DNA from 2 places in the Oxalobacter vibrioformis genome. Region 2 is predicted to be linked to the other one. Evidence: predicted binding sites of a transcription regulator. Region 2 holds the regulator's gene; the other holds the start of a gene.
The links. Region 2 encodes sigma-54, which starts transcription at its own class of promoters, with help from an activator protein. Its sites were predicted from a motif close to TGGCANGNAANCTGCTTT; they were not measured.
Positions count from the first base shown of each region.

Region 1 (6,293 bases), 330 kb from region 2:
AGGCGAATATGTGGGCATGGTTACCATCAAGGAATTGCTTGATGCCTGCACAAAGATAGAGATTGATGTGGCGGTGCACTTGAATCCCCTGACGAGACTGCCCGGCAATCTTCTGATCGAACAGGAAATCCTGCATCGGATATTTGACAACAAGCCATACTGCATCACGTATTACGACATTGATAATTTCAAGGCATACAATGACGCATACGGTTTTGAAAACGGTGATTTAATGCTTTCGCTTGTTGCCGATACGCTTAAGGAATGTGCGGTTAAAAATGAATTTATCGGGCATATCGGAGGAGATGACTTTATCGTCATCGGTGATTATCACGAAGGCGAAAATTATTGCGCTTCCGTAATAGACCGGTTTTCTTCAAGGGTTACTTCGCTTTATCGTGATGAAGACCTGAAAAACGGGTGCATCATATCCAAGAACCGGCACGGCATGACAGAAAGCTTTCCCATTGCAAGCCTGTCCATTGCCGGAATCTCAAATAAAAAATATGTGTATCAGAATATCGACGAGTTTTCGCAGGATATTTCCCACCTCAAGAAAAAGTGTAAAAGGAAGGTGGGAAATTATTTCGAGATATTATGATGAGGACAGTCGGGGTTTGTGATGGCAGTTTGAGGCAGTGTCTCAGGAAGTGACCAGCAAATTTCAGACTGTCAGTTTCAGCAGTTCTATCTCAAAGACCAGATCTGCATGCGGGGGAATGACGTCGCCTGCGCCGTGTGCGCCATACCCCATGCTGGACGGAATCCGAAGGGTGCGCTTACCGCCTACCTTCATTCCCTGGAAGCCTTCGTCCCATCCGCGAATGACATAGCCAGCGCCCAAAGGGAAGACAATCGGTTCGTTGCGTTCCCGGCTGCTGTCAAATTTTTCACCTGGCGAGCCGTCCGGATTCAGGAGCCATCCGGTATAGTGCACTTCGACAGAAGCGGCTTTGGTTCCTGCTTCGTCACCTTCTCCCACAACGTCATCCCGGTATTCCAGTCCGTTTTCCATTTTGATAAAAGTCATTTTCTCTCCTTGCATTTTGTTTTTTTCCTGATGCGAAGTATATACGCTGTTGTTCATGATAGTCTCTTTTTTCGGATTTATGCCATCATGTCGGTTTGGGAAACAGGAATATGTCCCGGTCAATAAACAAGGGGAGTAAAAATAATGGCTATCGGGCTCATCATCATTGGCGATGAAATCCTGTCGGGAAAACGCACGGACAGGCATTTTTCTGCGGCTATCGGGATGTTGAAAAAAAGAGGAATGCAGCTGGACTGGGCAGAGTATCTGAGCGACGATCCCCAAAAAATTACGGCAACATTACGCCGTACGTTTGCAACTGGTGATATGGTGTTTTCCTGTGGAGGAATCGGTGCCACACCGGACGATCACACCAGGCGATGCGCCGCACGGGCATTAGATGTGCCGCTGGTATTGCATCCTGAAGCCAGGGAAAAGATCCTTGAGCGTATCAGGGATTTTGCTCTCCAGCACGGACGTCCGGTCGATTATGATGCGCCGGATAATCTGCAGCGGCTCAGGATGGGGGAGTTTCCCGAAGGCGCAGCGATTATTCTCAATCCGGTAAACAAGATACCGGGGTTTTCTGTCGGCACGCATTACTTTTTTCCGGGATTTCCGGAAATGGCACACCCCATGATGGAATGGGTTCTTGATACTTACCATCAGGCGGATTTTTTCCGGATTGAGCATGTGGAAAAATCCGTTACGGTTTATGGCGCAGTAGAGGCCATGATGACGCCCATGATGGAGGAAATAGAACGGGAGTTTCAGCAGATCAGGGTTTTCAGTCTCCCTCATATCGGAATGCCCGGTGGCCGTAGTTATGTCGAATTGGGGGTGAAAGGTGCCTCTGCCGAAGTGGATGAGGCATTCGCCCGGCTGCAGGAAGGTTTGCGACAGATCCATGCAGAATATGAAATAAACCCTTAAAACCGCACTAAAATGGTGCGGTTAATTGGTTGTGCGCCAATTTGGTGCGAGCTGATTCAGGCAAAGCGGGTTTCAGTACAAAAACAGTGTCATTGGGGACTGGAAAACTGGCATGATTTTTGCTTATATATAAAACAGAACGTCACGCCTGGTGTGTGATGAACGATAAAGTGCTGACCCAGCGTTACATATATTTTTAGGAGATTGAAAATGGCTAAAACGCCCGAAAAGATCATGGACATGATCAGGGAAAACGAAGTCCGTTTTGTGGACTTCCGTTTTACAGATACCCGAGGTAAGGAACATCATGTCAGTGTGCCGGTGTCTGCTTTTGATCTGGACAGCTTTGAAAATGGCCATGCTTTTGACGGCTCATCTATTGCAGGATGGAAGGGGATAGAGGCATCCGATATGCTGCTGATCCCTGATCCGGCATCAGCCAATATGGACCCGTTCATGGAAGACGCGACCCTTTTCATGCAGTGTGACGTCATCGAGCCTTCGGATGGTAAAGGGTACGACAGGGACCCACGTTCCATCGCCAAGCGTGCAGAGGCGCATTTGCGTTCGTCCGGCCTGGGCGATACGGCTTTTTTCGGGCCCGAGCCGGAATTTTTCATCTTCGATGGGGTGCGCTGGGGGGATGACATGTCCGGCTGCTTTTTCAAGATCGACTCGGATGAAGGCTTCTGGTCAACGGGCGTGAAAACGGAAGGCGGCAATATGGGGCACCGTCCGAGGGTAAAAGGGGGATATTTCCCGGTACCGCCAGTGGACAGTTTTCATGATATGCGCTCGGAAATGTGCCTGCTGTTAGAGCAGATGGGTATTCCGGTTGAAGTGCATCATCATGAGGTGGCCGGTGCGGGCCAGAATGAGATTGGCACTCGCTTTTCCACATTGGTGGAAAGGGCCGATTGGACACAGAATCTGAAATACATTGTCTGGAATGTTGCGCATACATACGGCAAGACAGCGACTTTCATGCCCAAGCCCATTGTCGGGGATAATGGTTCAGGTATGCACGTGCATCAGTCTGTCTGGAAAGATGGACAGAATCTTTTTGCCGGTGATGGCTATGCCGGCCTTTCAGAATTTGCCCTGTACTACATTGGCGGCATTATCAAACATGCCCGTGCATTGAATGCCATCACCAATCCGGGCACCAACTCTTACAAACGGCTTGTCCCGGGCTTTGAGGCGCCGGTGAAGCTGGCTTATTCAGCCCGCAACCGTTCGGCATCCATCCGTATTCCGCATGTGACCAATCCGAAAGGACGACGTGTCGAGGCGCGTTTCCCTGATCCGCTGGCTAATCCGTATATGTGCTTTGCCGCCCTCTTGATGGCAGGGCTGGACGGGGTGCAGAACCGTATTCATCCGGGTGAGCCGGCATCCAAAGACCTGTATCATTTGCCACCGGAAGAGGATGCGATGATTCCGACCGTCTGTTCCTCCCTGGAACAGGCGTTGGAAGCGCTCGATAATGACCGGGAATTCCTGACCCGCGGCGGGGTATTCAGCAACAGCATGCTGGATGCCTACATTGAACTGAAAAAGCAGGAAGTCGAGCGTTTGCAGATGACCACGCATCCTGTGGAGTTTGATATGTACTACTCCCTCTGAAGGAAAGCATACCAGTGGGCCAGAACAGGTGGAACCGGACAGGATTCCGCCTGTTTTTTTTGAGACAGTGATGTTTTTATGAATACATTGAAAGGACTGGATTTACTGGCAACCGCCATATTGATTCTGGATCAGTATGGCAGGCTCAGTTATGTCAATCCGGCTGCAGAAGATATGCTCGAAGCCTCTGCGAAGGTATTGCTTGGGCAGGAACTGGAAGCGGTTTTTACCCACAGTGGTGAACTGGAAGCAATCTGCTGCCAGATCCGGCAGCGTGACATAGTGGAAAAACGCCAGGAATTGATACTGGAGCGTTCGGGGCGTGTGCCTTTGCATGTGCATTGCATCGCATCAGCCGTTGATTCGCCTGACAATGCCATCCTGATTGAGCTGAGGGAAAATGTGCAGCAATTGCGTCTTGACCGTGAGGAGCGCCTGATTGATCAGAGCCAGGCCAATCGGGAACTGATACGCAATCTGGCGCATGAGATCAAGAATCCGCTGGGCGGTATCCGGGGTGCTGCGCAACTGCTTGAAATGGAGTTGCCTAAGCGGGACCTTCAGGTTTTCCGGGAATACACGCAGGTGATTATCCGTGAGTCAGAACGCCTTCAGGCACTGGTCGACCGGCTTTTGGTGCCACACCGGCGTGGGCCTGTCATGGAGGATATCAACGTCCATGAAATTTGCGAGCGCGTACGAAGCCTGATACTCGCGGAATTTCCGGAGGGGCTCATTATCCGGCGGGATTATGATCTCTCCATTCCCGAGTTTGCCGGTGACAAGGAGCAGCTTATCCAGGCCGTATTGAATGTGACGAAAAATGCAGCGATCGCGCTGGCAGACCGCATCATGAACGGGGATGCCGAAATTGTATTCAAAACCCGTATTGCAAGGCAGATTACGATTGCCAAAGTGCGATACCGTCTGGCATTGACTCTGCATGTTATTGACAATGGTCCCGGTATTTCACCGGACATGATGGAACGGATTTTCTATCCCCTGGTGAGCGGTCATGAAGGGGGGAGTGGCATGGGGCTGACACTGGCGCAGACATACATCCAGCAGCACAGGGGCATGATTGAATGTGACAGTTGGCAGGGGCATACGGAATTCCTGATCCGGATTCCGCTATGGTAGAGCGGATGAACAACCGTTTTGCTGATGTGAAGATCGGGAAAAGGGAGAATGAGATGAAATCAGTCTGGATAGTGGATGATGATGATTCGATCCGGTGGGTGCTGGAAAAGGCCATCGACCGGGAGCATATGCCATACAAAAGCTTTTCCAGTGGTGCGGAGGTGCTCAATGCACTGGAAAATGAGCAGCCCCGGGTGCTGATTTCGGATATTCGCATGCCCGGCGTATCCGGGCTGGATCTGTTACAGGATGTCAAATCCCGTTTTCCTGCTTTGCCGATTATTATCATGACGGCACATGCCGACCTGGAGTCAGCAGTTTCTGCTTATCAGGGAGGGGCTTTTGAGTATCTTGCCAAGCCTTTTGATATCAGCGAAGCGGTTGACCTGATCAGGCGTGCCATGAAAGAAAGCGAGGAGAAAGAGAGAGAAGAGCCGGTATCGGCCACTGCTCCCGAGATACTGGGCAAGGCTCCTGCCATGCAGGAGGTATTCAGGGCGATTGGCAAACTGTCGCATTCCAGTGCGATGGTGTTGATTACAGGGGAATCCGGGACAGGAAAGGAACTGGTGGCAAGGGCCCTGCACCAGCACAGCCAGCGCAAAAAGCATCCTTTCATTGCACTGAACATGGCGGCTATTCCCCGGGATTTGCTGGAGTCCGAGCTTTTCGGGCATGAAAGAGGGGCTTTTACCGGCGCCCAGGCCTTGCGGCGCGGACGTTTTGAACAGGCAGAGGGCGGTACCCTTTTCCTGGATGAAATCGGCGATATGCCGCTTGATCTGCAAACCCGGCTTTTACGGGTACTCTCAGACGGGCATTTTTACCGTGTCGGGGGCAACCAGTCTATCAAAACCGATGTGCGGGTTATCGCAGCGACCCATCAGGATCTGGAACAGCAGGTGAAAGAGGGCAGTTTCAGGGAAGACCTTTTTCACCGGCTGAATGTGATTCGCCTGCGTTTGCCAAGCCTGTCCGAAAGAAAAGAAGACATGCCGATACTGATACGGCATTTTCTGGCACAAAGTGCAAAACAGCTGGGTGTCGAACCGAAGCGGCTGTCAGACGATGCGCTTGCTTTTCTCATGCAGTGTGAACTGCATGGCAATGTGAGGCAACTGGAAAACCTGTGCTACTGGTTTACCGTCATGGTGCCGGGACAGCTTGTCGAAATCAAGGACATGCCACAGGATTTGCTCAAGAAAAGCGTGTCACAGCACGATAACACCACAGATGTGCACCAGCCATGGGATGCCTTTCTGGAAAAAGAGGTATCTCAACGGCTGGAAAAGGGGGAAAACAGCCTGATGGGGATATTCAGCCGCCGCTTTGAAACCGTCATGATCCAGGCTGCCCTGCGTCATACGAAGGGACGTAAAAATGAAGCGGCAGGGTTACTGGGGATCGGGCGCAATACCATTACCCGAAAAATCCAGGAATTGGGCATAGCGGAAGAAAACAGCGATTGACAGATACCTGTAGCCCCATTTCGGGTTGCAGGTATCTGTGCTGCTTTTATTTCAGATTAGCGTAAAGCTCGGTGCTGATATAACGCTCGCCGAAG
Region 1 covers NZ_CP098242.1:515,826-522,118, reverse strand. The annotation lists gene NB640_RS02635 (EAL domain-containing protein) at 1-601, shown strand, start outside; gene NB640_RS02630 (FKBP-type peptidyl-prolyl cis-trans isomerase) at 665-1,030, opposite strand; gene NB640_RS02625 (competence/damage-inducible protein A) at 1,175-1,963, shown strand; gene glnA (type I glutamate--ammonia ligase) at 2,174-3,589, shown strand; gene glnL (nitrogen regulation protein NR(II)) at 3,668-4,729, shown strand; gene ntrC (nitrogen regulation protein NR(I)) at 4,783-6,198, shown strand; gene cysK (cysteine synthase A) at 6,245-6,293, opposite strand, start outside.
Region 1: a site for sigma-54 is predicted at 2,072-2,089, ahead of glnA (type I glutamate--ammonia ligase). Genes of this name have one in related genera too.

Region 2 (6,293 bases):
GACATTGAAAACAACCCGCAAAAAATCGATAGCAAAACCGTGATTTTGCTCGACGAGGCCGGGATGGTCGGCAGCCTGAACGCGGCCGCGCTGCAAAAGGCGGCGGACCAAGCAGGGGCGAAGCTGGTTTATCTCGGCGACAACAAACAGCTTCCGAGCGTTGCCGCCGGGGGGATGTTTTCGCGCGTCGCGGAGCAGTGCGGGTATGAACGACTGGACACGAACATGCGGCAAAGAGAGGCCGAACACAAGCAAGCCGTCACGCAAATGTCGAGAGGCGAAGCAGCAGAAGCCATGAAATTTTATGTGGAGAAAGGCAATGTTTGCGTCGAGGCAACGTACAGGGCGGCCGTTGAAAAATGCGCAGAGAGCTACCTCTCGGATCGTGCGAAGGTTGGTGCAAATAACACGATCTGCCTTGCTAGCACCAATAAGCAAGTTGATGACATTAACTCCAAAATCCGCGAGAACCTGAAAGAGCAGGGCGAACTGGGCAGGGAGAAAGAATATCAAATCGGGAAAGACGCCCAGCCGCTGTCCCTGGCGGTCGGTGATCGCATCATTTTCAATGAAAAGCATAAAGAGTCGGGCGCGCTGAAAGCCGATACGGCCACCGTCCGTGCCCACGCTGAAAACGGCCAGATTTTGATCGAGAGAGACGGCCGGCAGCAAACGGTTGACCCTTCAAGCATCGAAATCAAGCACGGGTATGCATCCACCACACATAAAGCACAGGGCGCAACGCTGGAAAGGGCGACGGTCTTTTCCTCGGCGCAAACCAGCCGCGAGATGGCGTATGTCCAGGCCAGCCGGGCGAGGGAGGAAACAACATTTGTTTTTACCAGCCACACGATCAGGGAGATGGAAAAACAGGCGCAGCCGACTCCTGAACTGATCGAAAAAGCAGAGCGGGCAGCGGCCAGACAGGGGCAGGAGTTGCCGGAATCTGCCCGCGAATCTTTCTATTCAGCAAAGCAATATTTGATCGACAACGGTATTGCTGACCTGCGCGTCAGGGATGCAAATGAAATGCGGCTGGAGGCCATGCGGGAGACCTTGGACGCCATGGCGCAGAGCCGACAAAAAGAAACCACCCACGATTTCACGCCGCGAGATGAATTCGAAAAGGCGAGACTTGCGAACGAGAAAACGGCTGAAACAATCGAGAAAAAACCAACAGAGAAGGAGGTCAAAGAACCAGCGAAAACCCAAGAAAAAACGGCTGCTCCACAAAAAGAGACAGCCGCAAAGGATGATTTTACTTACTCAAAATGAAGGAAACAACCATGAATACTACCACCATTAGCACCCGAATTTTCGCATTCCCGAGGCTCCAAGAAATCCTGCCGGCGGCCGAAAACTATATTTATCAATATGCTGACTGCACGGAAAAGAGGAAGGCGGCCTATTTCGAGGGAGTGCGCGCCGCGCTCAAGCCCGGTGAAATGCAAAACCCACACCGCGGCAACGAAGGTGATGGCGAGAAAGCCGCGATGTTCTACCTTGGTTTCACCCTCACCCGCGCCTACCGCGACGGGTACGAAAGCCCGACACCGCGTCCACCCGGGATTTACAGCTGGTCGGTCAGGGAAATGGAAACGTATTCGCTTGGCAGGGCCGACGCCAAAAAGGCCGCAGAAGCACAAGCAGAAGCAGCATAAACTTACGGAGAAAAAAATGCATTTAAAACAACAACTTCACCGAGCAAACGAGCGCGGCCACCTGGCCGCCGAGGCGCTCTACCCCGCGATTTTTTGTAAGGGGTCAGAAATGCCGATTTGCCCATACCCTTTTAAATCCATTGAATCCACCGCATTCTGGGAGGGATTCAATGAAAAAATGGTCTGGCTGGCGGGATACCGGGCGCCGCGTCACGGACTGTTTTCATCGGCAAATCCGCATACGTCATGCGAATTCCTGTCAAAAATCTGGCAGGACGGGTTTGAGGGGGGAGCGAGGAACATTGTCGCTGTGAGTATAACGAGGCGTTTGATACAACCATCGAAAATCCTTATTCGCACACGTCACCCGAATTTTTCTCGTTTCAGGCAGGCCGGCGGCATGTGGAATGGATGAACGAGGGAAACCGGCTTCGTCGAATCGAAAGGAAAAAGGAGAGGGCGGCGCAGCGCGCACAGCGGAAACGATAAACCCGCATAAAAAAGTGCTACCAAAAGTGCTACCAAAGCACCAGCCAAAGAAAAAGGGTTACAGCGTAAAATCTGTAACCCTTTGATTTTATTGGTCGGGACGGTGTGATTCGAACACACGACCCCTTGCACCCCATGCAAGTACGCTACCAGGCTGCGCTACGCCCCGACATCTCTTTATTATACCAGTTGTTACTGAAGCTTTCATGCTCCTTCATAGGGGAAAAGAAAGAAATATCAGGGGAAGGACCTGCTCTTTTCAGGAGGGAAAACACGCTTTATTGAATGGGTTTGATGGACCGGCACGATATGGTATAAAAGCTTTTCGATTGATAAGGGCAATGGCAATGGGAGTAGAGATTGAACGCAAGTTTTTGCTGGCGAATGACGGGTGGAAAAACAGGGTAAAGGGAGACACCATCCGGCAGGGATACCTGTCAGCGGATCATGATCGTGTGGTGCGTATCCGGGTCATGAACCAGCAAGCCTTTGTTACCATCAAAAGCAGTACAGACGGGTTATTCAGGAACGAATGGGAATATCCGATTCCGCTCGAAGATGCACAGGAGATGCTGGAGAACCTTTGTGTCAGGCCCCTTATTGAAAAGGTTCGTTACCGGATTCCTCATGACGGCATGATATGGGAAGTCGATGAATTTTTTGGGGAAAATGCCGGGCTTGTCATTGCGGAAATCGAGCTGGAGGCTGTGGATCAGACATTTGACCTGCCGGACTGGGTGGGGCGGGAAGTAACGGAAGACCCTCACTACTACAATACCAACCTGATGCGTAATCCGTATCAGGCATGGAGCGATAAGGGAAAATAAAACCGGCATCAAAAAAGGCGCAACGTGATGCGCCTTCTTGCTGATTGACCTGATGCAGGGATCAGGACGGCAAGTCGCTTGGCAGATTTTTCACGGACTCACGTCCATGTTCTTTTGATTTTGTTTTGTGTTTCACAATCTGCCGATCCAGTTTATCCATCAGAATATCAATCGCAGCATACAGATCCTGTGCAGCACTTTCTGCATGTATCGTCTTGCCACTTATGTTCATTTTGATCTCTGCCCGTTGTCTCTTGTCCTTGTCTGAATTATTGTCCACAGCCAACAGGACAGAGATGTCGATCACGTTGTCAAAATTCCGTTTCATCCGGTTCAGCTTGTTTTCTACATGACTGCGGATGGCCGGTGTTACTTCGAGATGATGTCCACTGATCGTGAGATTCATAAGTTTCTCCTAAAGATTGTCATCAGTTATCACCTGTTAAAACAGCATTCGGGTGATGTTTTTTGCTCTGCCAATGGAAGTTACAGAGACAGAGACTTTCGCATATGAGCGGAAGGAATTTTCAGGGTTTCGCGGTATTTCGCGACGGTTCGACGGGCAATCACCAATCCCTGTTCTCCCAGTATCTGTGCGATTCGGTTGTCTGATAAGGGTTTTTTCTGGTCTTCTGCTCCTATAAGTTGCCGGATTCGTTCCCGAATGGCTGTTGATGAAACGGTGTTGCCTGATTCCGTTGTCAGATGGCTTCCGAAAAAGGACTTCAGTTCAACTATACCATGCGGCGTGTGCATGTATTTCTGGTTTGTCACACGGGAAATCGTGCTCTCGTGCAGTTCTAGTGTATCAGCTATTTCGTGCAATACAAGTGGCCTCATCGATATGGGGCCATCAGAAAAGAACGGCTGCTGTCTTTCCGCAATGGCCTGTCCTGTTTTGAGAATGGTCTCATAACGCTGCTGCAGGTTGCGGATAAACCAGTTTGCTTCCTGTAACTGTGTATTCATGGTTTGGCGGTTTTCCGCATTTTTCATGATGTCGGCATACAGGGAGCTGATGCGGATCTTTGGCAGGGCTGCCGGATTCAGTCCGATTTGCCACTGGCCATCCTGATAAAAGGCCAGCAGTTCCGGCACCAGGGTATGGGCTTTTTCAGCAGAAAAGGATGCTGCAGGATGCGGATCACAGGAATGGATGGCTTTTCGGGCATCTGTCAGATCTTCATCATCGCAATCCAGCAGCTTCTTCAGCCGGGAAAAATCCCGTCGGGCCAAAAGAGGCAGATGATTTTCAACAATCGTAATGGCTCTTTTACGCGTGACATAAGGCAGTCCCGGCAGTTTTTTCAACTGGATAGCGAGGCATTCGACGCTGTTTCTTGCCGCAATGCCGGGAGGCTCGAGATCCTGCACTTGCCTTAAGGCCGTTTCCAGCTCGGACCGCTGGATATTGAGCGCTTCAGGTAGCCACTCAAGCATCTCGTCAAGCGTCTCAATGAGGAAGCCGTTTTCATCCAGCGCATCAATAATCAGCTCAGCCAGAGCCAACTGACGCTGCTCATTCAAACGCATGTGTATCTGGGTTGTCAGATGCTCTCGCAGAGAAGGGGATGGGGCTTCCATCGGGGAAGCCATATCGTCATTATTAGGAACCTGTGCGGTATGGGACGGGCTCCGGAAGTCCAGAGACCCATCAGCCGGCGCTTCGCTATCAATTGTTACCCGATTTGCGGCAGATTCGTTGCTGATAAGTGTGTCATCCGCGGTGAGATGCAGTGCACTGTCCAGCAGGTTGTCCACGCGTTCCAGAAACGGATTATCTTCCAGCGCCTTTTCAATTTCCAGGTTGAGGCTGGTGGCTGACAGCTGTAAAAGCCGGATGGCGCGCTGTAGACGGGGAGTGAGCGCAAGTTGCTGTGTAAGGCGGGATTGCTGTTTCAGTTTCATGCGCTCTTGTCTTTACAGCCGGAAGTTTTCTCCCAGGTAGACCCGCCGGACAGATTCATCCATGATGATTTCTTCCGGATGACCCTTGGCTAAAACGGTGCCCTGATTGATGATGTAGGCATGATCACAGATGCCGAGCGTTTCACGCACATTGTGGTCCGTGATCAGCACCCCGATTCCCCGTTCTTTCAAAAAGCGCACAATACGCTGAATTTCAATGACGGCAATCGGATCAATACCGGCAAAGGGTTCATCCAGCAGAATGAACTGTGGGTCTGTTGCCAAAGCACGGGCGATTTCAACACGGCGTCTTTCACCACCGGAAAGGGAAGAGGCGGAGTTTTCCCGCAGCTTTTCAATCTGGAGCTCAGCCAGTAACGCATCAAGCCGGGTTTCTATTTCATATTTTGAAAACGGTTGCCCATCCTTGTGCTGGAGTTCCAGCACGGCGCGAATATTGTCTTGAACATTCAGCTTGCGGAAAACGGAAGCTTCCTGCGGCAGGTAGGAAAGGCCCATCGCGGCTCTGCGGTGAATGGGAAGGTGAGAGATATCTTCCCCATCCAGGTCGATCGTGCCGGCATCAGAGGGTACCAGGCCGACAATCATATAAAACGATGTGGTTTTGCCAGCACCATTGGGGCCGAGCAATCCCACTACCTCCCCGCTTTTGACTTCCAGCGAGACATCATGGACAACCGTACGCTTGCCGTATGTTTTTTGCAGTCCCTGAACAACCAGCCTGTTCACATTCATTTATGGTGCCTTCTTTTCACGTGGCTCGATGACCGCCTTTACGCGTCCTGCTCCTGGCGCTGACTTGCCATCCGAGGTGTTGTGTACACGGTAAAACTCGCTTTTGCTGTCATAGGAAATGTATTCCCCTTTGATATCATCTGTTAGGGTTTTTCCATCCAGGCGTTTCAGGTTGGCGTGGGTAAAAAATTTGATGGTCTCGGTTTTGTTATCATATTCAATTCGCTCACCATAGCCTTCTGTCCACAGATTCGGACCCCCATCCCGTTTTTCACGCAGTGAGGCCAGTCCTCCCGGACCGGCATAAAGCGTTGTGTACTGATAACCCTGCGGATCCTGGACAAGCACAACCTTGGCGGCTTTGGCAACCCGGGATCCTTGCGTCATGATGACATTGCCGGTAAAAACCGTTACCTGCTTTACATCATCGGCAACCATCTGGTCTGCTTCGATTTCAGTTGGCTTGTCTCTGTCTGCTCTTTCCGCATAAACGGAAAGCGGCAGACTCAAGGCAAGGATTAAAAATAGGAAAAGGCGTCGCATGGGCTGATCATCCGGTTATTTTTTCTGGTTAGCAGGCGGATACACAACTTTTGCCCGGCTTAACAGGAAGAGCTCGCGCGTGGCATTATTGGATTCCATCCCGATTCCT
Region 2 covers NZ_CP098242.1:847,705-853,997, reverse strand. The annotation lists gene mobF (MobF family relaxase) at 1-1,275, shown strand, start outside; gene NB640_RS04240 (hypothetical protein) at 1,287-1,661, shown strand; tRNA gene NB640_RS04235 (tRNA-Pro) at 2,243-2,319, opposite strand; gene NB640_RS04230 (CYTH domain-containing protein) at 2,498-2,977, shown strand; gene hpf (ribosome hibernation-promoting factor, HPF/YfiA family) at 3,039-3,383, opposite strand; gene rpoN (RNA polymerase factor sigma-54) at 3,464-4,885, opposite strand; gene lptB (LPS export ABC transporter ATP-binding protein) at 4,898-5,641, opposite strand; gene lptA (lipopolysaccharide transport periplasmic protein LptA) at 5,642-6,184, opposite strand; gene lptC (LPS export ABC transporter periplasmic protein LptC) at 6,200-6,293, opposite strand, start outside.